DNA from 4 places in the Mesorhizobium sp. M0239 genome. Region 2 is predicted to be linked to each of the others. Evidence: riboswitches for the same ligand, from Rfam matches in the RefSeq annotation. Region 2 holds a riboswitch; each other region holds the start of a gene.

Region 1 (5,414 bases), on a different contig from region 2:
CCGCACCCGCGGCGGCGCCCGACGACAGGCCGAACAGGAACGGATCGGCGAGGTCGTTGCGGGTCACCGTCTGCAGCAGCGCACCGACGACGCCGAGGCCGGCGCCGACGCAGATGGCCAGGATCGTGCGCGGCAGCCGCAGGTCGACGACGATCTTGCCGACCGGTCCTGCCACGTCGCGCCCGCTGAAGCCGACTGCACGGCCAAGCGCGGCAACAACATCGGTCAACGGGATCAGTGTCGAACCATAGGCAATCGACAGCAGAGCGAGAGCGGCAATCGCCGCCGCTCCCACCAGCATGGCCAGTGCAAATGCCGGATGGCGCAAGCCTGGAAATGCGTTGTGTCTGTCAGGACGCGTGCGACGCACTTCCAGCATCTTTTGTTCATGCATGTCGTTGCCCCAAAACCGCTGCGCACTTTTGGGCCACAGGCATCAAAACGCTTCCGGATGCATGGCCTTGGCGATCTTGTCGATCGCTTCGATGTTGGCCGGGCCCGGCGTCAGTTCGGCATAGCGCAGGGCGACGAAGCGCTCGTTCTTGACCGCGTCCGTCTCCTTCATCGCCGGATGCGCCTTCAGGAAATCGAGCAGTTTCCTGTAGCCACCGCCATCCTGGTAATCGAGCAGGATGAGGAATTGCGGATTGCGCGACGCCACCGTTTCCCAGTCCGTATTGCCCCAGCTGGTGTCCATGTCGGCCATGATGTTGTCGCCGCCGGCGGCTGATATCATGGCGCTGGGGATGGCGAATTTGCCTGCGGTGAACGGCTTGTCCTCGCCGGAATCATAGAGGAAGACCCGCGTTCCCTTGGCGTCGCCGACCTTGGCGGTGATCTCGGCGAGCCGCGTCTTCCAGCCGGAGACAAGCTTCTCAGCTTCGGCCTCCTTGCCGAAGATCTTGCCCAGTTTCTCGACGTCGCCATAGAGTAGGTCCATCGAGGCGGCGGGGCGGCTCTTGTCGAGATGGACGCAGCTTTCCGTCAGCACCAGCGTCTTGATGCCGTGCGGAGCAAGCGTGTCGGGCGTCACTTCACCACCCGGCTTCATGCCATAATACCAGCCGGCGAAGAAAAAATCGGGCTCGACCGCGACGAGGTTTTCGAGCGTCGGATATTTCGGCGCCAGTTCCGGGATCGAACCCTGCTCGGCCTTGAACTCAGGACCCACCTTGTACCATCCGGTGATGCCGGTCAGGCCGACGATCGACGGCTGCAGTTTCAGCGCGAAAGCCATCTCGGCCATGTTGAGATCCTGGATGACGGCGCGCTTCGGCGGCGCATCGAAGGTCAGCGGCTTGCCGCAGCTGTCGACAGTTACCGGGAAGGCCAGGGCTGTCGAGGCCAGCAGCGAGAAGGCAAGCGAAAAAGCAAGGCGTTTCAAGGGTTTGCTCCTGTGGACGGGATGATCGATATGGGACGGCTTCAATCAGGATGGCGGCGCGGCACGGTTCGGAACATCGAACACCGTCAGTTCGCGGTCTTCGGTCGGATGGCGCAGACGCAGCACATCGATGCCGAAAATTTCGCGAATCAGCTTTTGGGTCAGCGCTTCGCGCGGTGCGGCGAGCGCTTGCAGACGGGCATGGTTCATCACCGCCACCCTGGTGGCGAACGGTGCCACCAGCGCCAGATCGTGCAGCACCGCGATCACCGTCATCTCGAAGCCTGCCACGAGGTCGAGCAGTTCGCCGCGGGCGCGCGGGTCGAGATGGTTGGTCGGCTCGTCGAGGAACAGGATCTTTGGCTGCTGGGCGATGGCGCGGGCCAGTTGGGCGCGCTGGCGCTCGCCGCCCGACAGCGAGCCGATGGTGCGGCCAAGCAGCGGCAGCAGGCCGGTCCGGCGCAGCGCATCGACGACAATGTCACGCTCCTCGCTCCTGCGCCGTAGCCGAGCGTGCGGGACCCGGCCCAGCTCGACATAGTCGATCACCGCCAGCCGCGGATCGGGCTGGTCGGTCTGGCCGACAACGGCGATATGCAGCGCCCGCTCGGCGGCGGAAATCCCGCCCAGCCGGCGCCCGCCGAGGTTCACCTCGCCGGAGCTCGGCCGCAGCATGCCCGACAGCATGCGCAGCAGCGTCGTCTTGCCCGCGCCGTTGGGACCGATGATGGCTAGGCGATCGCCAGCGGCCACCGAGAAGCTGACCGCCTGGACCAGATCCCGCCCATTGGCCATGGCGCAGAGGTCATGTGCTTCGAGAAGCGCTACGGTCATCGGCTGCCCGCCAGATTGCCGGGATGGCAAAGCGTGCACACGATGATGCGATGATCGATAGAGCCGTCCAACTTTCCGTCACTTTCCAAAACTGGCGACGGAACGAAGCTGGCGAAGCGGCCGACAAGACCGGGATTCGCGTTTCCTCCCGGCACACCCCGTCCGGTCAACTCAGTGATGGCAGGTCTCCTGGCTCGCGGGTCGTTGCGCCATCCTGCCTTCCCAGCCTTGCCGGCCAGTGGCATTCACGGATTTTGCTCGCCGCTTACAGTTGCGGGGGCAGCCACGGCCTCGACCCCTGGGGATCTCACCGTGTTCCCTTTTCACCCCTCGCCTTTCGACTCGGGGACCATCACCGCTTCAGCGTAGATTTCCCCCAATCGCTTCGCAATGGATTTCTCGGACGGAGTGGTGGGCCGGCTAGGGGAAACATGCATTTCACGCTCTCGATATGTAATAACATTACGCATTTAGAGGATGCCGCCTGGCGCTGTCAAGCGAAGCCTGCCGAATTTGGCTCGTCGGCGGCAAGGGGCGCTCGACCGCTGTGCCATATCGGTGTGCGACTGTGACGGGATCGGTTCGATTGCGCGGGATGCGCAATTTCGATCAAACTGGCCGCGCCAGGAAACGGCAGGATGATCTGGCCAATGCGAGGAGCAAAATGAACCCGACCGAGAAAGCGCTGTGGTTCGTCGAAAGTCATCTGCCGGAGGCGATCTCGCTTGACGATGTCGCGCAAAGCAGCGGCGTGTCGCGTTTTCATGTGACGCGGGCTTTCGGCGCTGCCACGGGCCGCTCGGTGATGGGCTACATGCGCTCACGCCGGCTCACCGAGGCGGCGCGCAAGCTGGCCGGCGGGGCGCCCGACATTCTCTCCGTCGCGCTCGACGCCGGCTACAACTCGCATGAGGCGTTCACCCGTGCCTTCCGCGATCAGTTCGGCACCACGCCGGAACTGGTGCGCGCGCAAGGCACACTCGACAAGCTCGACCTCGTGGAGCCGATCCTGATGGACCAGTCCTTCCTCACCAATCTCGAACCACCGCGTTTCGAGACCAGCCGGCCGTTCCTGATCGCCGGCCTCGGCGAACGCTACAGCTGCGAAACCAGCGCCGCCATTCCGATGCAATGGCAGCGCTTCGGCCCCTATATCGGCAACATTCCGGGCGAGGCCGGCGACGTCGCCTATGGCGTCTGCGTCAACGGCGACGATGCCGGCAATTTCGACTACATCGCCGGCGTCGAAGTGTCTGATTTTTCCGACCTGCCGAGGGAATTCAGCCGGGTGCGGGTGCCGGCGCAGAAATATGCGGTCTTTGCCCACCGCGAACACATCTCGACCATCCGCCGCACGGTCAATACGATCTGGAACAAATGGCTGCCGGCTTCCGGCCACGAGATATCGGATGCGCCGGAATTCGAACGCTACGGCCCTGAGTTCGACCCACGCAGCGGCAATGGCGGGCTGGAGATCTGGATACCGGTGAAGGCGTAGTCGGTCAGGCCATCGGCAGCGCCGGCCAGCGATCGACTATCCCGCCGCCGGAAAACACAGCGATCGACCCGAACTGCTGCAGCACGGCTTCGCTCTGCGTCGGCCTTAGAAACGCGTAGTCGCCGGGCTTTGCGGTCGCGTCGGCGGGCAAGCCCATGAATTGCTGGTTGGAGGACAGGCCGAGCAGCCCGTTCGCCTTCATGCCTTCGGGGAAGACGGGCTCGGCCATCCACTTGCCGCCATAGAGATAGCAGCCCTTGCGCGGGAAGCGGCCGAGCGCCTGCAGCAGGCGGGTGACGGCCGGCGGGCCAGGCAGCATCGGCTCGACCATTTTCAGGATCGGCGTGGCGATGAAGGCCGCCGGCTGGAAGCCGTCGAGGCCTGGCGTATCGAAATCACTGGGCAGCACAAAGGCCGAGCCCATCGAAACCTCGTTGGCCATGCCGCCATGATGAAGCAGCGCGGTCTTGCTGCCGCCGATGTTCAGGATATGGCGCTGGTCGGCGCCGAGACAGGCGACGAACGCCGACGCCTGCGCCGACGCCTTGGCCAATGCCTTTGCCGGTCCGCCGAAAAGGCCGGGAATGAGCGGCGCATGCGCCTCGTAGGCCATGACGCCTTCGCAATGCAGCCGGGCCGGCAACGCGCTCAACGCCTTCGACAAGGCCTCAGGATTGGCGAACCCGCCGCGATGCAGCCCGACATCGATCTCGAAAGCGATGCGCAGGCCGATGCCGAGTTCGCCAGCGAGGGCGCCATATTCCGCCAGTCTCTCCTCGCTGTCGATCAGCCAGCAGACACGCGACCAGTCAACATTACCCTTCACCAGCGCAGCCCTTGCCGCACCGATCGGCATCGGCTTGCCATAGAGCAGATCGGCATCCGGGAACGCCTTCAGCACCGCCTCGCTGATCGGCGGGTGAAAGGTCATGAAGCGCTCACTGCCGAGCGCCTTGCCGATATGCGCAAGCAGCGGCAGGCAGGCGAGCGATTTGTCGACCAGCCGCACGGCCAGGCCGGGATCCAGTCTCTCCTTTACCAGGGCAATGTTGCCGTCCAGCCGGTCGCGATCGAGCAGCAGGCAGGGCTGGAAGATGCCGGCTTCCTTCAGCGCATCGGACAGGGTGGAAAAATAGGTGCTCATCATTCGATGCCGAACAGGCCGGCCATATAGGGCGAGACGAAGCGGTTTTGCGGATCGACGTCGCGGCGCACCGCCATGGCATCGTCCCAGCGCGGGTAGAGCTTTTTCAGATCCGCCGCTTTCAGGCTGTGCATCTTGCCCCAATGCGGCCGGCCGCCATATCTGCGGAAGATCGGCTCTGCCGCCCGCATGAACGGCAACGGATCGTTCGCTGCATCATGGTGGATGGCGATGGAGCAGGTCAGCCTGTTGTAGAATGGCGAAAGCCAGAACTGGTCCGGCGCGACCGAGCGCACCTCCATCGGGAAATAGACCTCGGGAAAACGCTTCTCGGTCAGCTCGATGATCTCGGCCAGCGCCTTCGGCCCTTCCTCGAACGGCAAATGATATTCCATCTCGTTGAACTTGGTCTGCCGGTCGCTGGCATAGACGTTGAGCCAGTCCTGCACGTAGTCCTCGGCCGGCAATTTGGCGATGGCGCCCAGGATCAGACGGCCACGCAGCGATGGCAGCCAGGCAAGTGAGGTGCGCAGCCTGCGCAGTGTCCTCAAACC
Region 2 (5,414 bases):
CGGCTTCGAGCAACAGGCGAGGATAAAGCCGTCCTCGATTTCGTGATCGAGGATGCCGCCATTGTGGCTCATCTCGACATCGCCCGCGACCTTCCTCACCTTGCAGGTGCCGCACAGGCCGAACTCGCAGGCGGCGGGAATCCGCACCCCAGAGGCGCGTGCCGTCTGCAGCACGGTCTGGCCGGCGACGCATTCGGCATCGACATCGGAAAGCGAGAACCGGATTGGTGTCACGGCCTCGACAGCAGCAGCGGCGCCGTCTTCCGCCGGCGGCGAGAACGGCGCCGGGATCTCCTCCACGGTAGGCGCCGCAAAGCTTTCCTGATGGTATTTCGCCATGTCGAAGCCGGCGGCGTCCAGCATGCCGCGCACGGCGCGCATGAAGGGATCGGGGCCGCAGCAGAAGATCTCGCGCTCACGGAAATCGGGCGCCAGCAATGGCAGCCGGATCGCGTCGATGCGGCCCATATGGCCGAACCAGCCCTCGCGGCTCGACCGCTCCTCGATCATGAAGCCGAGCGACAGGCCGGGCATGCGGCTGCCGAGCAGCTCAAGTTCCTTGCGGAAAATGATCTCTTCCGGGCGGCGCGCACAGTTGACGAAGCCGACATCTGTCCATGGCGCGCAGTCGTTCAACCAGCGCAGCATCGACATCATCGGCGTCACGCCGGAGCCGGCCGAAATGAACAGATATTTGGCCGCCGGGTGGCTGTGCAGCGAGAAGTCGCCGGTCGGCCCATAGGCCTTGACGTGCGAGCCCGGCGTCAGATGGTCGAACATCCAGCGCGTACCGGTGCTGCCCGCCTGCGCCTTCACCGTCACCGCGATCGAGAACGGCCGCGATGGCGAGGAGGACAGCGTATAGGTGCGCATCAGCGGCCCGTCCGATGTCGGCAGTTCCAGAGTCACGAATTGGCCCGGCTTGTAGCGGAACCAGGTCTGGTTGTCGGAGCGGAAGGTGAAGGTCTTCACGTCAGGCGCTTCGTCACTGACGCCGATCACTTCCAGCACCTGCAGCCTGTCGTTCCAGGGCGTCATCTGGTCGAGATGGCGATAGAGGCCAAGGTCCGTCATCGCATTCATCCTCTTGTCCCCTGGGCTAGGCGACGCTGCGCAAGGCTGGCCGGTCGCCTTCTGCGAGGCGCGGCCCGATGAACGACGCGTACCATTCGACGAACTGGATCACGCCGCCCTCATGCAGCTCCGAATAGGGGCCTGGTTCATAGGCCGGCGACAGGATGCCGAAGGCGTTTTCCTCGACGATGCGGCGGTCCTGGTCGTTGGTCTCGGTCCAGACATGGGTGAGCTCAGCGAGGTCGTAGTCGACCCCTTCGACCGCATCCTTGTGGACGAGCCATTTCGTCGTCACCGCGGTTTCCGTGGCACTGATCGGCAGCACGCGGAAGGTGACGGCGTGGTCGCCGAGGATATGGTTCCAGGTCGTCGGATAGTGATAGAGCAGCAAGGAGCCGATGCGGTCGGTTGAAACGCTGTCGGACAGGTTCTTCTGGACCGCTCGTTTTCCCGTCATAGTGTAGCTGACGGCATCGCGCAGCAGAGGCGCGCGGGTGGCGCGGTACTGCCCTGCCGGATCGATGCGGAATTTGCTCGGCAGGCCTGATGCCTCGCATCTAGCCCAGTGCGCGACCATTTCAGGGTCGCTGTCGGCGCCGTTGACGCCGGTCACGGTCGGAGCCTCGGGGAAGGTCTTGCACAGCTCCGGGTGATTGGCGGCGCAGTGATAGCACTCGCGGTTGTTTTCCCAGACCAGCTTCCAGTTGCCCTTCTCGACGATCGTGCTCTCGAAGGCGATCTTTGCTTCACGCAACCGGTGCGGCAAAAGATAGGGTTCGATCATCGCCCGCATCGGCGCGAAATCCGCCGGTTCCTTGGCCAGGCAGATGAAGATGTAGCCGCCGACGCTCTCGCAGGCGACCGGCTTCAGGCTGAAATCACTCTTGTCGAAACCGTCGGCCATCTGGCGGGCAAACAGCAGGCGGCCGTCCAGCTCATAGGTCCACTGGTGATAGGGGCAGACGAGCTTTGCCGCCGTGCCCTTCTCCGTGTTGCATACACGGCTGCCGCGATGGCGGCAGGAATTGTGGAAGGCGTTGATCTTGCCGTGCTGGTCGCGGACAAGGACCACCGGATAGTCGCCGATCTGCACGGTGATGTAGCTGCCCGGCTTCGGCAGTTCGCAATCATGGCCGATGAACAGCCAGTCGCGATACCAGATCAGCTCCATGTCGAGCTTGAAGTAGTCCGGATCGGTGTAGAAGGGCTGCTCCAGCGAAAAGCCTTGCCGGCGCCCCTTCAGGAGCCTCAGCATCTCGTTGCGGGTATCCATGTCCTGTCCTCGTTTCTAAGGACTGAACTGGTGGTGATGGAGGAAGGATTGAAACGCAGGCCGGCTAGGTGCCGACATGCGCTATCCACCTCTTGACCGCCCACCGCGATCAGTCGAGTCTAACAATCTCGGGCTGGTTTCCGGGCTCTGGAGTTGTCCTTGCGGACCATCGCGACACCTTCCCAGGCAGTTGCCCAGTGGTCTCCCGTTGCGACTTGAACTCCACCACCGTTGCGGGGGCAGCGCCGGATTCTGACCGGCTTCCCAATTCTCCGCCTCGTCGTCACGAAGCGGCACCTGAGATGGTATGATCTAACCACGATCGGGGGCGCGCCGTCGGCATGAAAACGACATCGTATCCATGCGGCGCGACACGGCATGCGAACGTTCCCGCAGACCGTCGCGGGCTGAAATCCACCTCCCGGATGGCCATTTTGCCGGCAGCGATATCCCCGAATCGGATCCCTTGGCGGGGTCAAAAAAGGTTAACGGTTTCGAAAAGTGACTATTAGCTCGATCTAAAATCGAACCGAACGGTTCGTTTCTGTTGACGGTGCGTGCAGGACGGTGTGAACGCTGGGCCTCTGAAACAGTCGGTGATCCATCCAGTGGTTACATCTAACATGCTGATATAAAGAAGAAAAATATACCCGTAGATTCCCTTGGCACAATTTCAAGGTGTGGATTCATGGTCCACACGGAACAACTTCGTGATTGGAAAAGGCGGGGTTGCCCTCCCACATCGGAGCTGTCCGAACGACGCGATTTCATTTCCAAGACACGCCGCTAGACGGACGGAAAAAGACGATACTGGAGTACAAAAATGAAAAAGATCATTCTCACTGCCGCAGCCCTTTTGGCCATTTCCGGCAGCGCCTTCGCTGGTAGCGACCACTACGGTTCGAACGCCGCGGCAGCCACTGCTGTCGACAGCTCGTACACCGCTTCGACCAAGAAGTCGGAACCGGCTGCTCAGGCGCCTGCCCAGGGTGCTGACCGCAACCTCTTCGGCAACAACTAACAGCCGATTCCCAGTCGACGGCGGGCTCGCCCGCCGCCCTGGCGAAATTCAGACATTCAGGAGTATTTAAGATGAACAAGATCTTCATTGCCGCCGCCGCCGTTCTGGCCATCTCCGGCAGCGCTTTCGCCGGCAGCGACAACTACGGTTCGAACGGCTCTAACCAGCCTGCCGCCGCAGTGGACCAGTCGTACACGGCTTCCACCAAGACCTCGGAACCGGCTGCCCAGACGCCCGCTCAGGGCAGCGACCGTAACCTCTTCGGTCGCTAACAGCCAATTTCGCAAGCGACGGCAGCTGTGTCTGCCGTCCTGGCGAAATCCAGAATTCAGGAGATTAAAATGAACAAGATCCTTATTGCTGCCGCCGCCGTTCTGGCCATCACCGGCAGCGCGTTCGCCGGCAGCGACAACTTTGGCTCCAATGGCGCCAATCAGCCTGCGGTTACTTCGGTTGACAGCGCGCATACGAGCTCGGTCCGCAACAGCGGTGGCCTCGTCGAGAAGCTGCTCAATTCGTCGGGCGACGTGGAGAAGTCCGCCCCTCAGGGCAGCGACCGGAATCTCTTCGGCCGTTAACAGCCGAAGCTGATCTTCAACAAAAGAGCGGCGGGCCTAGCCCGCCGCTCTTTTTGCGTCCAAGACGCGGTCCTGCCTCAGGCCGCCTTCGCTTCAGCCTCATGAAGGGCAAACGACCGTCCGTCAGCGTCGAAGATATGCAGGTCCTCGCCATTGGCGCTCAGCCGCAACGTCGAACCACGCTTGACCTCGACATTGCCGGGCAGCTTGGTCACCAGCGGCAGGTCGGCGCGACCGATGTCGACATAGACCAGCTGCACCTCGCCGAGCTGCTCGACATAGTCGACCGTCCCCTCGAACAGATAGTCCGCGCCGCTGGCGATGATCAGGTCCTCCGGCCGCACGCCAAAGCTCACCGCAGCACCCTTCGCCGAAGCCGGCGTTGCGATCGGCACGGTTGCCTTGCGTCCGCCGACATGGCTGACGACGGTCGGATTGCCTGACTTGTCGATGGTCGCGGGCAGGATGTTCATGGCCGGCGAGCCAATGAACTGGGCAACGAACAGATTGCCGGGCTTCTTGTAGAGATCCATCGGCGTGCCGACCTGCTCGATATGGCCGTCCTTGAGCACCACGATGCGGTCGGCCAGCGTCATCGCCTCGACCTGATCGTGGGTGACGTAGATCATGGTCGTGTTGGGCATCGATTCCTTGAGCTTGGCGATTTCGATGCGGGTGGCGACGCGCAGCGCGGCGTCGAGGTTCGAAAGCGGCTCGTCGAACAGGAACACCTTCGGATTGCGCACGATGGCGCGGCCGATGGCGACGCGCTGGCGCTGGCCGCCTGACATCGCCTTGGGCAGGCGGTCGAGATATTTGGTCAATTGCAGGATCTCGGCGGCCTGACGCACACGGCGGTCGATCTCGGCCTTGTTCTCTTTGCCGATCTTCATCGAGAACGCCATGTTGTCGTAGACGGTCATGTGCGGGTAGAGCGCGTAGGACTGGAACACCATGGCGATGCCGCGCTTCGACGGCGGCACGTCGTTCACCACTTCGCCGGCTATTCTAAGCTCGCCGGAGGTGATTTCCTCGAGCCCGGCGATCGATCTCAGCAATGTCGACTTGCCGCAGCCCGACGGGCCGACGAAGACGATGAACTCGCCCGACTTAATATCGAGGTCGATGCCGTGGAGAATGTTCAGATTGCCGTAGGACTTCTTCACTTGTCTTAGCGTGACATCGGCCATTTGGTTTCCTCCAGTGATTGGAAATTCAGTCGAGACGCCCGAACCAGGCGCCGTAGCCGCCAAGCTCGATGGAACCGCTGTTCGCCTGCCCCGAAAATCCGTGCCCGGGCAGAGGTTGCAGCGATCGGCCGCCAAGGTCAACCTTGGCCGGCCCGGCTCCCAGATTGAAGACGCAGACGATCTGCTCGTTGCCTGCGCGGCGCGTGAAGGCGACGGTATCTCCCTCACTTTCGATGAAATTGATGTCGCCCTTGGCGAGCGCCGGATGGGCACGCCGG
Region 3 (5,414 bases), on a different contig from region 2:
ATTGAACAGGGTCTTGATGTTTCTGCACATCGCTTCCGTATCTCCTCTTGTCCTTGAGCTGTTTCAATCGGAACGAGTTATATCCTCGATCATGATCATGTCCAAAAACCGGTGAGGCGAGGCCATCGTTCGGACCGAGCCTCAATCCGCGTCGAGTGGCTCCGTTCCAACCGGCTTGCCGTCGCGCGACAGCCTGATCTTCTCGACCTTGTCCTCGGCGGCCTTCAGCAGCCGGTCGCAATGCGCCTTCAGCCCCTCACCACGCTCATAGATCTTGATCGACTGGTCGAGCGGCACGTCGCCACGCTCCAGATCATCGACGATCTTCTCCAGCGCATCGAGTGCCTGCTCGAAGCTCATCGCCTTGACGTCTTCGTTGGTCTCATCGGCCATCATTCATCCTTTCATCAGTCGCCCGACATGGGCGGCGACCGAAAATGCCAATCCCTGCAGATCGTAGCCGCCCTCGAGCAGGCTGACGAGCCGGTTGCCGCTGTGGCGTGCCGCGCGCTGCATCAGCTGGCCGGTCGCCCAGTCGAAATCATCCTCGGTCAGATTGATCTCGGCCAGCGGATCGCGGTGGTGCGCGTCGAACCCCGCCGAAATGATGATCAGGTCGGGCGCGAAATTGTCGAGCGCGGGCAGGACGCGCGACAGGAAGGCATCGCGAAACACTTCGCTGCCGGTCTGCGGCGCCAGCGGTGCGTTGACGATGTTGCCGGCGCCCGTTTCGGTCTTCGCTCCGGTGCCGGGATAAAGCGGCATCTGGTGTGTCGAGCAATAGAGCACCGACGGATCGTCCCAGAAAATATCCTGCGTGCCATTGCCGTGATGCACGTCCCAGTCGACGACGGCAACGCGCTCGACACCGTGTTTCTTCTGCGCATAACGCGCCGCGATCGCCGCCGTGTTGAACAGGCAAAAGCCCATCGCCGTGGTCTTTTCGGCATGATGGCCGGGCGGCCGGGCGGCGACGAAGACGTTGTCGGCGCGGCCCGAAAAGACATCATCGACGGCGGCGTTGGCGGCGCCGATCGCGGTGATCGCCGCTTGCCAGCTCTTCGGGCTGGCAGTGGTGTCGGCATCGATGCGGGCAATCCCCTCGTCGGGGATGGCGGCGCGCACGCGGGCGACGAAATCGGCGGGATGCGCGTAGAGGATGGTGGCCTCGTCGCCTTCCGGCGCCTGAATACGATCGAGCCCGGCAAAGGCTTCGTCGTCGAGCACGCGCTCGATGGCGCGTAAGCGGTCGGGCCGCTCGGGATGTCCGGGCGGCGTGAGATGCTCGAGGAAGATCGGATGGGTGTAGAGACGGGTGGTCATCGTCCTAATCTAGTGACCCGGATCGACAAAGGCCATGCACGGGCGGCCGATGACTGGGGAAAATCGCGACTGCGTCCATTCGCGTCGCCGCAGGCATTGGCCCCGCGGGCGCTTCGGCGTAAGGTCCCTGGTACTGCCTGGTGCCCGCCGCAAGCGGGAGAATCGGGAACACGGTTGAATTCCGTGGCGTGCCCAACGCTGTGAGGGGGACCGCGCCGGTAAATGCCACTGTCGATGACGGGAAGGCACCGGACGCGGGTTGATCCCGAGCCAGAAGACCGGCCTGGCAGGCATTGTCATCCGCGTGGTCAGGCGGATGGCATCAGAGCGACGTGCGTCTACTTGGACGCACAAAGTACGCTCTGTCAGTTTTGAATCTGCAATCGCAAGGGGACAAGCGATGCCGGAACACATGACCGCTGCCATTGACGATGGATTTGACCAGAATGCGCGCGATGCGGTCTACCGCGCCATGTTCACGCGGCGTGACGTGCGCAGCCATTTCCTGCCCACCGCGATCGATGACGACGTGCTGGCACGGCTGCTGCTTGCCGCCCATCACGCGCCATCGGTCGGCTTCATGCAGCCATGGAATTTCATTGTCATTCGCGATGTCAAACGACGGGCGGAGGTGCGCGACCTGTTCCTGGCCGCGCGAGAACAGGAACTGCCGGCGATCGAGGCGGAAAAACAGGCGCTGTACCGCAAGCTCAAGCTGGAAGGCATCTGCGAGAGCGCGCTCAACATCTGCATCACCTGCGACCGGCAGCGCTCGAAGGGTTCGCCGCTGGGACGCTGGCACAATCCGGAGATGGATCTCTACAGCACCGTCTGCGCGGTGCAGAATTTCTGGCTGGCCGCGCGTGCCGAGGGCGTTGGCGTCGGCTGGGTGAGCATCATCGAGGCTGAGGCGCTGAAGCGGCTGTTGGCCATTCCGGACCACGTAACGCCGATCGCCTATCTCTGCGTCGGCCGTGTTTCCGAGTTCGCTCCCAAACCGGACCTTGAAACGCATGGCTGGGGACGGCGGCTGCCGCTGCCGGAGCTGATCATGAGCGAGACCTTTTCCGGGCAAGGCGAGACACAGCTCAAATCCACCGTGGCGCGCCTCAACACCGTTTCTGCCTCACCAGACATCACCCGCCCAGCGGATCAGGGTGTGGCGCCGGCCGTACCCCAGCGCGAACCGCCGAAGGAGGCCAGCGCCTTGTCCTTGAGCTCTCTGAACTTCGACGACGCCTCGGCCAGCCGGGCGTCCCAGGCGGGATCCGGCACCTGGCCCGCAATGGTCTTGAAATAGACCTGCATCAAGCAGGCGATGGCGAAGGGTTCAATGAACGCCGCCTTGAATGCCCAGGCGAAGACGATGGCGAGCACAAAAGCCCAGCCGGCGAGCTGACCAGGCATCAGGAACAGAATTGCGCCAGCAGGCGCCAGCATCATCAGAAAGATGATGAATGACACGCCCCACATGATGACCGCCAGCCAGACGGCGTTCTTGACCATGACCTTGCCGTTCTGGGCATACAGCACGACGCCTTGGCGCGCCGTCTCGAACGGCGAGGCTGAATTGATGCGGATGTTGTAGCCGAGGATGATCTCGTCCACATAGGTCAGCGACAGGCGGATCACGGTGTTGATGAAGGAGACCAGGCCGCTCAGGCCCGGTATCGGCAGGAAGGCGGCGATACCGCCGAGCAGGCTGGTGATGGCGCGGATGGCACCCTTGACGAGTTGGTCGACGACGAAAAGGGTGTTGGCCTCGGCAAAACGCTGGGTCACGATATCCCTGGCGTAGGCGATCTGGTCCTGACCGCCGGGAATGTCGCGGCCGTCGATCAGATGAACCATGACGGCGATGTGGCCGGCCTTGACGATGTAGAGGATGTATTCGCGGATCCAGTAGACCGCGATCGAGACGATGCCAAACCCGACCACGCCGCCCCACAGGGCAAAGGACATGGGCCCGTCGGGATCGGTGGAGATATGGCCGACGCCATAGCCGACCGAGGCACCGGTGCCGGTCGCCATGATGTAGGCCAGTGTGATGCCGAAATAGACGATCATGCGAAAGACGATGAACGGCCAGGTCCGCATCATGATGGACACCGACCGGCCGATCTCGAAATCCCACATGTGCCCCGAATCTCCGCCTCAGAGATGGTGGAAGAGGATGGGCTCAACCCGGCGATTGTCAATTGCCGGCCCTTGACGCCGAAGGGCAACGAATTCGGGCTGACGGTTTTCTTTCGGAGCCTTTCGCCGGCGCGCGGCTGACGGAGCATCAAACGAAAAACCCGCCTGTGCGGCGGGTCACTGGCGCAAATCAGCACCATGGACGAATATATACCTTAGCTGAGGTCACCGAGTCAAGAAAAAATTCCTATCGGGAACAGCTGCCGGGCACGAAAGCTCCGGTGGGAACTTCAATTCGACTGCGGGTCCGGCTTCTTGAGCAGGCCTTCGAGCAGTTGCTTGAACGCCGTCACCACCTTCTTCGACGTCGCTTCGGGGTCGCTCGAATTGGCGATCCGTTGCGCTGCCTGGCTGCTCGCTCCGTTGATCAATCGCGAGGCCGTCTCGGGGTCGAGGCTGGAGACAACGACCCCCTCCTCCTGCAGCGCGGTCAGATGGTCGGTCATTGAAGCGATGCACGCACTGCAATTCGGCCATTGCGCTGGATCCCCCAGCACGGCCGGGCCATCCCGGAACATGATGCGCTGGATTTCCGGCTCCAGCGCCATCTCGATATAGGTCGAGCATTCGTCGACGAAATGTTGCCAACGGGTCGGCGCTCTCGACGCGACCTCATTGATGCGCGCCGCCATCTCGCCGTCAATCTGGGCTATGACCGCCTGCAACAGCCCCTTCTTGTCGCCGAAATGATGATAGAGCGCACCGCGCGTCAGCCCGGCCGAAGCGGTGAAATCATCCATCGAGGCTTCCGCATAGCCTGTTGTGCCGAAGGCATGACGGGCCGCCGCAATAAGCTTTGCGCGCGTCTCGGCGATCATCTCCTTGCGGGGTTTGTGCATGTGTCCTGGACCTATTCACATACGCTTCGTATGCTAATTGACATACGCGGCGTATGCTCTATCTAATAATCATACGCTCCGTATGTAATTGTCCAATCGTCCTTTGTCGAGGAACCAACCGATGCAAAATCCCTATGCGGAAATCTTTCGTGCCCCCGGCGCCAAGGGCTTTGCGGCCGCCGGCTTCCTCGCGCGCCTGCCGATCGCCATGGCGCCCATCGGCATCGTGGCGATGCTGTCGCAGGCGCGCGGCGAATACTGGCTGGCTGGAGCCGTCTCGGCGACATACGCGCTGGCCAACGCCTTCGTCGCGCCGCAAATATCGAGACTGGTGGACCGCCTGGGCCAGACACGAATCGCCGTGCCCACCACTATCATCGCGGTGCTGGCTTTCGCCGTCCTCATAGCGGCGGCCAACCAGGACTGGCCGGTGTGGACGCTGTTCGTGTCGGCACTCCTGGCCGCCGCCATGCCAAGCATACCTGCGATGGTGCGGGCGCGCTGGACAGAGATTTTCCGAGGACGACCGCAGATGAACACCGCATTCGCCTTCGAGTCCGTGGCCGATGAACTGGTCTATATCGCCGGGGCATCGTTATCGGTCGGCCTGAGTGCCGCCCTATTCCCGGAAGCCGGCGTTCTGGTGAGCACATTATTTCTCGCATTCGGATCAGCGGCCTTCATCCTGCAACGCTCGACCGAGCCCCAGGTGCGGCCGGTCGACCATAACTCAAGCGGCTCGGCGATCCGCCTGCGGCCGGTTCAGATCATCACGCTTGCCCTGATCTTCGTCGGCGCAACCTTCGCGACGACGGAAGTGACCACCGTGGCGATCACCAAGGAGCTTGGCCAACCCGGCGCCGCCAGCCTTGTCATCGGCGTTTATGCGCTGGGATCGTTCGTGCTCGGCATCATCGTCGGCGCGCTCAGCCTGAAGGCGCCGCTGCAACGCCAGCTCGCCATCGCAGTCGCCCTCGTCGCGCTCGGCACGCTGTTGCCGCTCGCCGCCGACACCGTGCCGCTGCTGGCGCTGACCGTGTTCATCAGCGGTGTGGC
Region 4 (5,414 bases), on a different contig from region 2:
CCGCCACCGGCAACTCCCCACACGGTGAGGAAGAGAAGCCTTACGCCTGCACTTTCTGCCGGAGCGCGCGTGCTGCAGCGACCATGTTCATGAGGGCAGGGCGGACCTCCTCCCATTTGCGCGTTTTGAGGCCACAGTCCGGGTTTATCCACAGTTGGCCGTCGGACAGTCGCTCGCGGGCAAGCATGACTAAGTCCGAAATCTCGCCGACTTCCGGGACGCGTGGTGAGTGAATATCATAGACGCCGGGACCGATTTCGTTCGGATATTTGGAGCTCGTGAAGGCGTCCAACAGTTCCATCTTCGAGCGCGACGTCTCAATCGAAATGACATCCGCATCCATTCCAGCAATCGCGTGAATGATCTCGTTGAACTCCGAATAGCACATGTGGGTATGAATTTGAGTCGCGTCCTTTACACCCGTTGAAGCGATCCGGAAACATTCGACAGCCCAGTCGAGATAGACTTTCCAGTCAGATTGGCGCAGTGGCAATCCTTCGCGAAACGCGGCCTCATCGATCTGGACCATCCTTGCGCCGGATCTTTCGAGATCCATCACTTCGTCGCGGATGGCGAGCGCGATCTGGCGGCAGGCTTCGGAGCGGGGTACGTCGTCGCGAACAAAAGACCAGTTGAGAATGGTGACTGGGCCTGTGAGCATTCCCTTCGCGGGCTTTTCCGTAAGCGACTGGGCGAATTGCCACCAGCGCACTGTCATCGGATTGCGCCTCGATACGTCGCCGAAAATGATGGGGGGACGCACGTAGCGCGACCCATAGCTTTGTACCCACGCATGCTGGGTGAGCGCGAAGCCGGACAACTGCTCGCCGAAATGCTGTACCATGTCGTTTCGCTCGAACTCACCGTGCACCAGCACGTCCAGCCCGATCTCTTCCTGCCAGCGAATTGCAGCCTCGATCTCCTTCTTCAGGAACGTCTCATAGTCGACATAGCTCAGCTGGCCCTTCGCATGAGCGGCCCGCGCCTTGCGTACCTGCGGCGTCTGCGGGAAGGACCCGATGGTCGTCGTCGGGAACGGCGGCAGCCCGAGTGAGCCGGCTTGGACTCTGGAGCGCTCGCCAAAAGCGCTCTCTCGTCGCTTCGCGCTGTCCTCAATGCTAGCGATCCGCCCCTGAACAAGCGGGTCATGGATCCTCGTGGATGTCACGCGCGTGGCGGCAGCCTCGGCAGACGCTTTCAACGCGCCTGCCACCGCATCCCTGCCTTGGGACAGGGCCCGGGCCAGCAAGACCAGCTCGTCGGTCTTCTGGGCCGCGAAGGCGAGCCACGACCTGATGTCGGCGTCGAGTTCCGTCTCCATGCGCAGATCAATCGGCACATGCAGCATCGAGCAAGAAGGCGCGATCTCGACGCGGTCCAAGGGCCACCCGGCGACGATCGGTTTGATGCGGTCGAGAATGGCGGGCAGGTTCGCACGCCAGACGTTTCGGCCATCGATCAAGCCAAGCGAGAGCACCAGATCCTTCGGAGCGAGCCGACCCACCGTTTCCAGCTGCTCGGGAGCGCGCACGAGATCAATATGCAGCCCGGCCAGGGGCAGAGAAACCGCGGTTTCGAGATTGTCTCCCAGCGACCCGAAATACGTAGCCAGCATGATCTTCAGCTCGGGCGCGGCTTTCGACAGCTGGCCATAGGCGAATTCGAACGCAGCTCGTTCGTTCGGGTTCAGATCGAGGACAAGCGCTGGCTCATCGATCTGCACCCAGTCGGCTCCCGACAGCTTCAGCTTCTGCAGGACTTGCTCGTAAACGGGCAGCAGCCGCGGTAGGAGCGCGATGGGACCGAACCCCTCGGCAGGCGATTTCGCCAGCTTGAGGAAGGTGATGGGTCCAAGGATGACTGGGCGTGTGTGAATGCCGAGAGCTTTAGCCTCGAGGAAGTAATCGACCGGCTTCGATGACGAGAGGGCGAACGTCTGACCATCATCGAGTTCCGGCACAATGTAGTGGTAGTTGGTGTCAAACCACTTGGTCATTTCCATCGCGGTTACACCAGGTCCATGAGCCTCCTCCTGGTGACCAGCGTGTCCACAATCCTCCGTCTGACCCTGGTTGCCGCGCGCCATTGCGAAGTAGATGTCAAGTGGGACCTCGCCGCTATTCCAGCCGTAACGGGATGGAACGGCCCCGACCATGGCTGCGGTGTCGAGCACATGGTCGTAAAGCGAGAAGTCGTTCGACGGGATTTTCGACACGCCGCGATCGCGCTGCTCTTCCCAGCTAGCGGCACGGAGCGCCTTCGACGTCGTGAGAAGGTCGCCAGCGGACGATGTTCCGGACCAGTAGCTTTCAAGCGCGAATTTCAGTTCTCGCCGACGACCGAAGCGCGGCACGCCGAGCGTTGCTACAGGAATTTCCTGAGAGTCAGTCATGTCATACCCCGATGGTTGGGGCGCCGATGACAAGGAAGGCGCTAGCAGGCCGGCACGAACGCCGGCTTGCAGCGGCCACCGAGACACCCCGCCCGTGGACGTAATTCGCCGTGGCAGGTCTCCTGGCTCGCGGGGTCATAGCCTCTACCCGTCTTCCTGAGGGTATTCGCCTCAGTGACATGAGTGGGGTTGGCTCGCCGCTAACAGTTGCGGGGGCAGCGCCGGCATTGCACCGGCTTCCCTCTTAGCTCCGCTGCGGCAGCGCCGCACGCGAGAACCACGACACGCAGACAATCACAGCAGTCCGCTCTTTTGTCAATGACGCATAACGAAATGTTTATGTCGTTATGTGATTTCGCTTTTACGCTTGTCTAACATTGTGAAATATTCAGTCGCCCATTGGCGGCGCTGCTCCGCTGCCACCATTGTCCAACTAATGGATCCCTGTCGGGCTGCGACATCCCTCGCAGGTCGCCGATGAAGGATTTCGGACAAGACTTCAAGCGCGTGACAACGTCATTAGAATGCAGAAGATCGCATTGGTGGCGATGTTTAACGATGCGGCCGCAAGCCGTGCGTGCGTGGTAGAAGCGGTTTTCTCGGAGTGAGCGCCAAACCGTGGTCCGAGGGGAATTGGCACGCCAGTCGTCATCACGGGTGACTAGGCAATCGTGATGACTCCGCTCGGCGGCAAGAGACCACACTGACGGAGCCTGGCTCAAGGGTCTGATGCAAAGCCCGACTGTGGTCCCGATAAGCCGCTTAAGCCGCATTCAGGCGGTCAGGATAAGTATCTCTCTCTCCAAGCGCTCGGCATTGAGGGATGCGCAAATGGAGGCAAAGCTCGCGTGCTTCATATTCTGCATCATACGATCGGCAGGACCCAGTTTTTATCCAGTGCACGCGTCAGCGCGTGTGCAATTCTGGCTCGGTCCGATACGAAGGCATTTGGGCCTCGCTGATCCAGCCCAAGCCAACATAGTGGAAGTGATCCGCAGGGACCGTAACCCGGCTGCTGTCCAGTTGCCGAACGAAGTCCGCTGACCAATGGTGGATCGTATACGCTTCAAGTTTGTCCATCATCCTCCGCCAGCGTTGGATGCGTTCTTCGCGCGGCATGCTGGCCGCTCTTGAGATCGCGGTAGCTATCTCGTCGGAGAGCCTCGGATTTACCAGCAGGGCGTCCTCGCCGAAGTCTTCGGCCGCGCCGGCAAACTTCGATAACACCAGAACGCCAGGGTCGCTCGGATCTTGTGCAGCAATGTATTCTTTCGCCACAAGATTCATGCCATCGCGCAACGGCGTCACAACGCAAACACGCGCGGCTCTGTAAAGACCCGCTATCTCAGCTTGGGTGAACGACCTGTTCTCATAGATAATCGGCATCCACTCGTCCGTGCCATGCCGGTTGTTGACTTGATTGACGAGTCTTTCGACGTCGCGCCGATATTCGCTGTACGCTTGGATGTCGCCACGTGAGGGAGTTGCGATTTGCAAGAGCGAGACACGTTGCGGCTCGACTGCCAGCAGATCGAAAGCTTTAATCCGATTGTCAATGCCCTTGGTGTAGTCGAGCCGATCGACGCCGATAACTAGCTTTGCTCCGCCAAGTTTCAACTGCGAAATGTAGGCTTTCTGCGCCTCAAGCGAATCTGCGGCACACCGTTCGAATTGCTTCGGATGGATACCTATAGGAAACTTTTGGCATTGCGTTTGGCCACGGTCCGAGAAAACGACCTCGTCCTTGCTCTCCAGCCCCAAATGAGATTGGACACAGGCGAGGAAATTGCTCACATCACGGTCGGTCTGGAAACCGAGCAGATCATACTCGAGCATACATTTCATTAGCTCGCCAGAATTGGGCACGCGCTCCATCATGTCAGACTTGGGCCATGGCGTATGCAGGAAATGGCCGATCGGCCGTCAATGCCGAGTCTGTGCAAATCAGCGCCGAGCGGCAGGAAATGATAGTCATGAACCCAGTAGACTGCGTTATCTCCCAATTCGGACACCGCGCGCGCCATGAAGGCATTGACGTCGCGATAACTTTTATAATCCTCTTCCGAGCCTGAGATTCGGTCCGGCAGCGAGTGGAGCGCCGGCCACAATATTGAATTTGCAAAACCTTGATAGTACCGAGGATATTCCGCTGCCGGCCCATCGAGCCACCCGATTTGACCTTTGCCACGCTGCACGAGTGGCACCTGGTGCTTATTGCCGTCGCCCAGATGTTCGGAAAAACCTACCCAGACCGCGCCGGAACGCTCCACAACGCACTCCAGGGCCGCCGAAAGCCCGCCTGTCTTGGGCTGATCAGAATTGACAGTCGCACCGCGATTGGAAATTGCGATAAGACTCCTATGTGGCTGCTGGGCCGCCGTGTTGAAGCGCTGGTCTGCGGCTGAGACAACAGGACGGGACGGGCCAACTTCGGCTTGTTGTTCTCGCTCCTGTGGCAAGTCTCTCAGGGGTTATTCAAAAGCGATTAGTTCGCGAACAGCCCCAGTTTGCCATGTGAGGTTCCGGCGCGGCGAGTTGGCGTTGTTCAATGCGTCCATTTCATGCCTCCGTTGAATATTTCCCCAGATGGAGCAACTGGCATTCCCAGATTGGCACACCCCCTGCTGACGAGAATCTGACGAGCGTCAGAGCAAATGGCGACCGATTGTCGCGTTTCGGCTTCGGCGCCCTCAAGAACCTGCTTATCGCGAAAATAGCTGGCAACGCGATCGAGCGGACCGTGCTTGCGGTAATTGTCGATTGTTCGGATAAGAGATACACCCAGTAAATGCGAACACCTGTTGAAATGAACTGAAACTATGTCGCTGCCGCCAAGGCTGCCCGGCCCGTGATGCGATTCTGCGTCTGCCGAAGAGTTTTGACACGGAGATCGGAGAGGGCGGGATAGTCCCTTTCCGCCCGTCAGGGATCGTTTTTGTCGCAATCCCTTCCTCGTTGCCTCGACGATCCCAAAATCGTGGAAGCCAGACCGCGATGCCTAGGTTCGGATGTGTGAAATACC

The links. A riboswitch is a leader RNA that binds a small molecule or an ion and turns the genes downstream of it on or off. The one in region 2 is predicted to bind cobalamin.
Region 1: another riboswitch for cobalamin. It lies ahead of NKI99_RS21200 (ABC transporter ATP-binding protein); the one in region 2 lies ahead of NKI99_RS18465 (aromatic ring-hydroxylating oxygenase subunit alpha).
Region 3: another riboswitch for cobalamin. It lies ahead of bluB (5,6-dimethylbenzimidazole synthase); the one in region 2 lies ahead of NKI99_RS18465 (aromatic ring-hydroxylating oxygenase subunit alpha).
Region 4: another riboswitch for cobalamin. It lies ahead of metE (5-methyltetrahydropteroyltriglutamate--homocysteine S-methyltransferase); the one in region 2 lies ahead of NKI99_RS18465 (aromatic ring-hydroxylating oxygenase subunit alpha).

Annotation. Positions count from the first base shown of each region.
Region 1 is NZ_JAMYSG010000020.1:39,262-44,675, forward strand. Features, by position in the region: gene NKI99_RS21190 (FecCD family ABC transporter permease) at 1-301, opposite strand, end outside; gene NKI99_RS21195 (ABC transporter substrate-binding protein) at 437-1,384, opposite strand; gene NKI99_RS21200 (ABC transporter ATP-binding protein) at 1,430-2,218, opposite strand; cobalamin riboswitch at 2,381-2,587, opposite strand; gene NKI99_RS21205 (AraC family transcriptional regulator) at 2,883-3,716, shown strand; gene NKI99_RS21210 (DSD1 family PLP-dependent enzyme) at 3,721-4,860, opposite strand; gene NKI99_RS21215 (D-arabinono-1,4-lactone oxidase) at 4,860-5,414, opposite strand, start outside.
Region 2 is NZ_JAMYSG010000016.1:126,937-132,350, reverse strand. Features, by position in the region: gene NKI99_RS18470 (FAD-binding oxidoreductase) at 1-1,074, opposite strand, end outside; gene NKI99_RS18465 (aromatic ring-hydroxylating oxygenase subunit alpha) at 1,100-2,347, opposite strand; cobalamin riboswitch at 2,462-2,663, opposite strand; gene NKI99_RS18460 (DUF680 domain-containing protein) at 3,171-3,368, shown strand; gene NKI99_RS18455 (DUF680 domain-containing protein) at 3,440-3,640, shown strand; gene NKI99_RS18450 (DUF680 domain-containing protein) at 3,710-3,946, shown strand; gene NKI99_RS18445 (ABC transporter ATP-binding protein) at 4,024-5,136, opposite strand; gene bglA (beta-galactosidase BglA) at 5,162-5,414, opposite strand, start outside.
Region 3 is NZ_JAMYSG010000001.1:315,323-320,736, reverse strand. Features, by position in the region: gene NKI99_RS01530 (DUF2277 domain-containing protein) at 1-30, opposite strand, end outside; gene NKI99_RS01525 (exodeoxyribonuclease VII small subunit) at 142-393, opposite strand; gene NKI99_RS01520 (histone deacetylase family protein) at 397-1,323, opposite strand; cobalamin riboswitch at 1,445-1,624, shown strand; partial or broken gene bluB (5,6-dimethylbenzimidazole synthase) at 1,640-2,353, shown strand; gene NKI99_RS01510 (hypothetical protein) at 2,476-3,459, opposite strand; gene NKI99_RS01505 (TetR/AcrR family transcriptional regulator) at 3,750-4,358, opposite strand; gene NKI99_RS01500 (MFS transporter) at 4,480-5,414, shown strand, end outside.
Region 4 is NZ_JAMYSG010000022.1:85,889-91,302, reverse strand. Features, by position in the region: gene metE (5-methyltetrahydropteroyltriglutamate--homocysteine S-methyltransferase) at 41-2,392, opposite strand; cobalamin riboswitch at 2,488-2,689, opposite strand; gene NKI99_RS22680 (alpha,alpha-trehalose-phosphate synthase (UDP-forming)) at 3,299-4,270, opposite strand; gene NKI99_RS22675 (trehalose-6-phosphate synthase) at 4,267-4,662, opposite strand.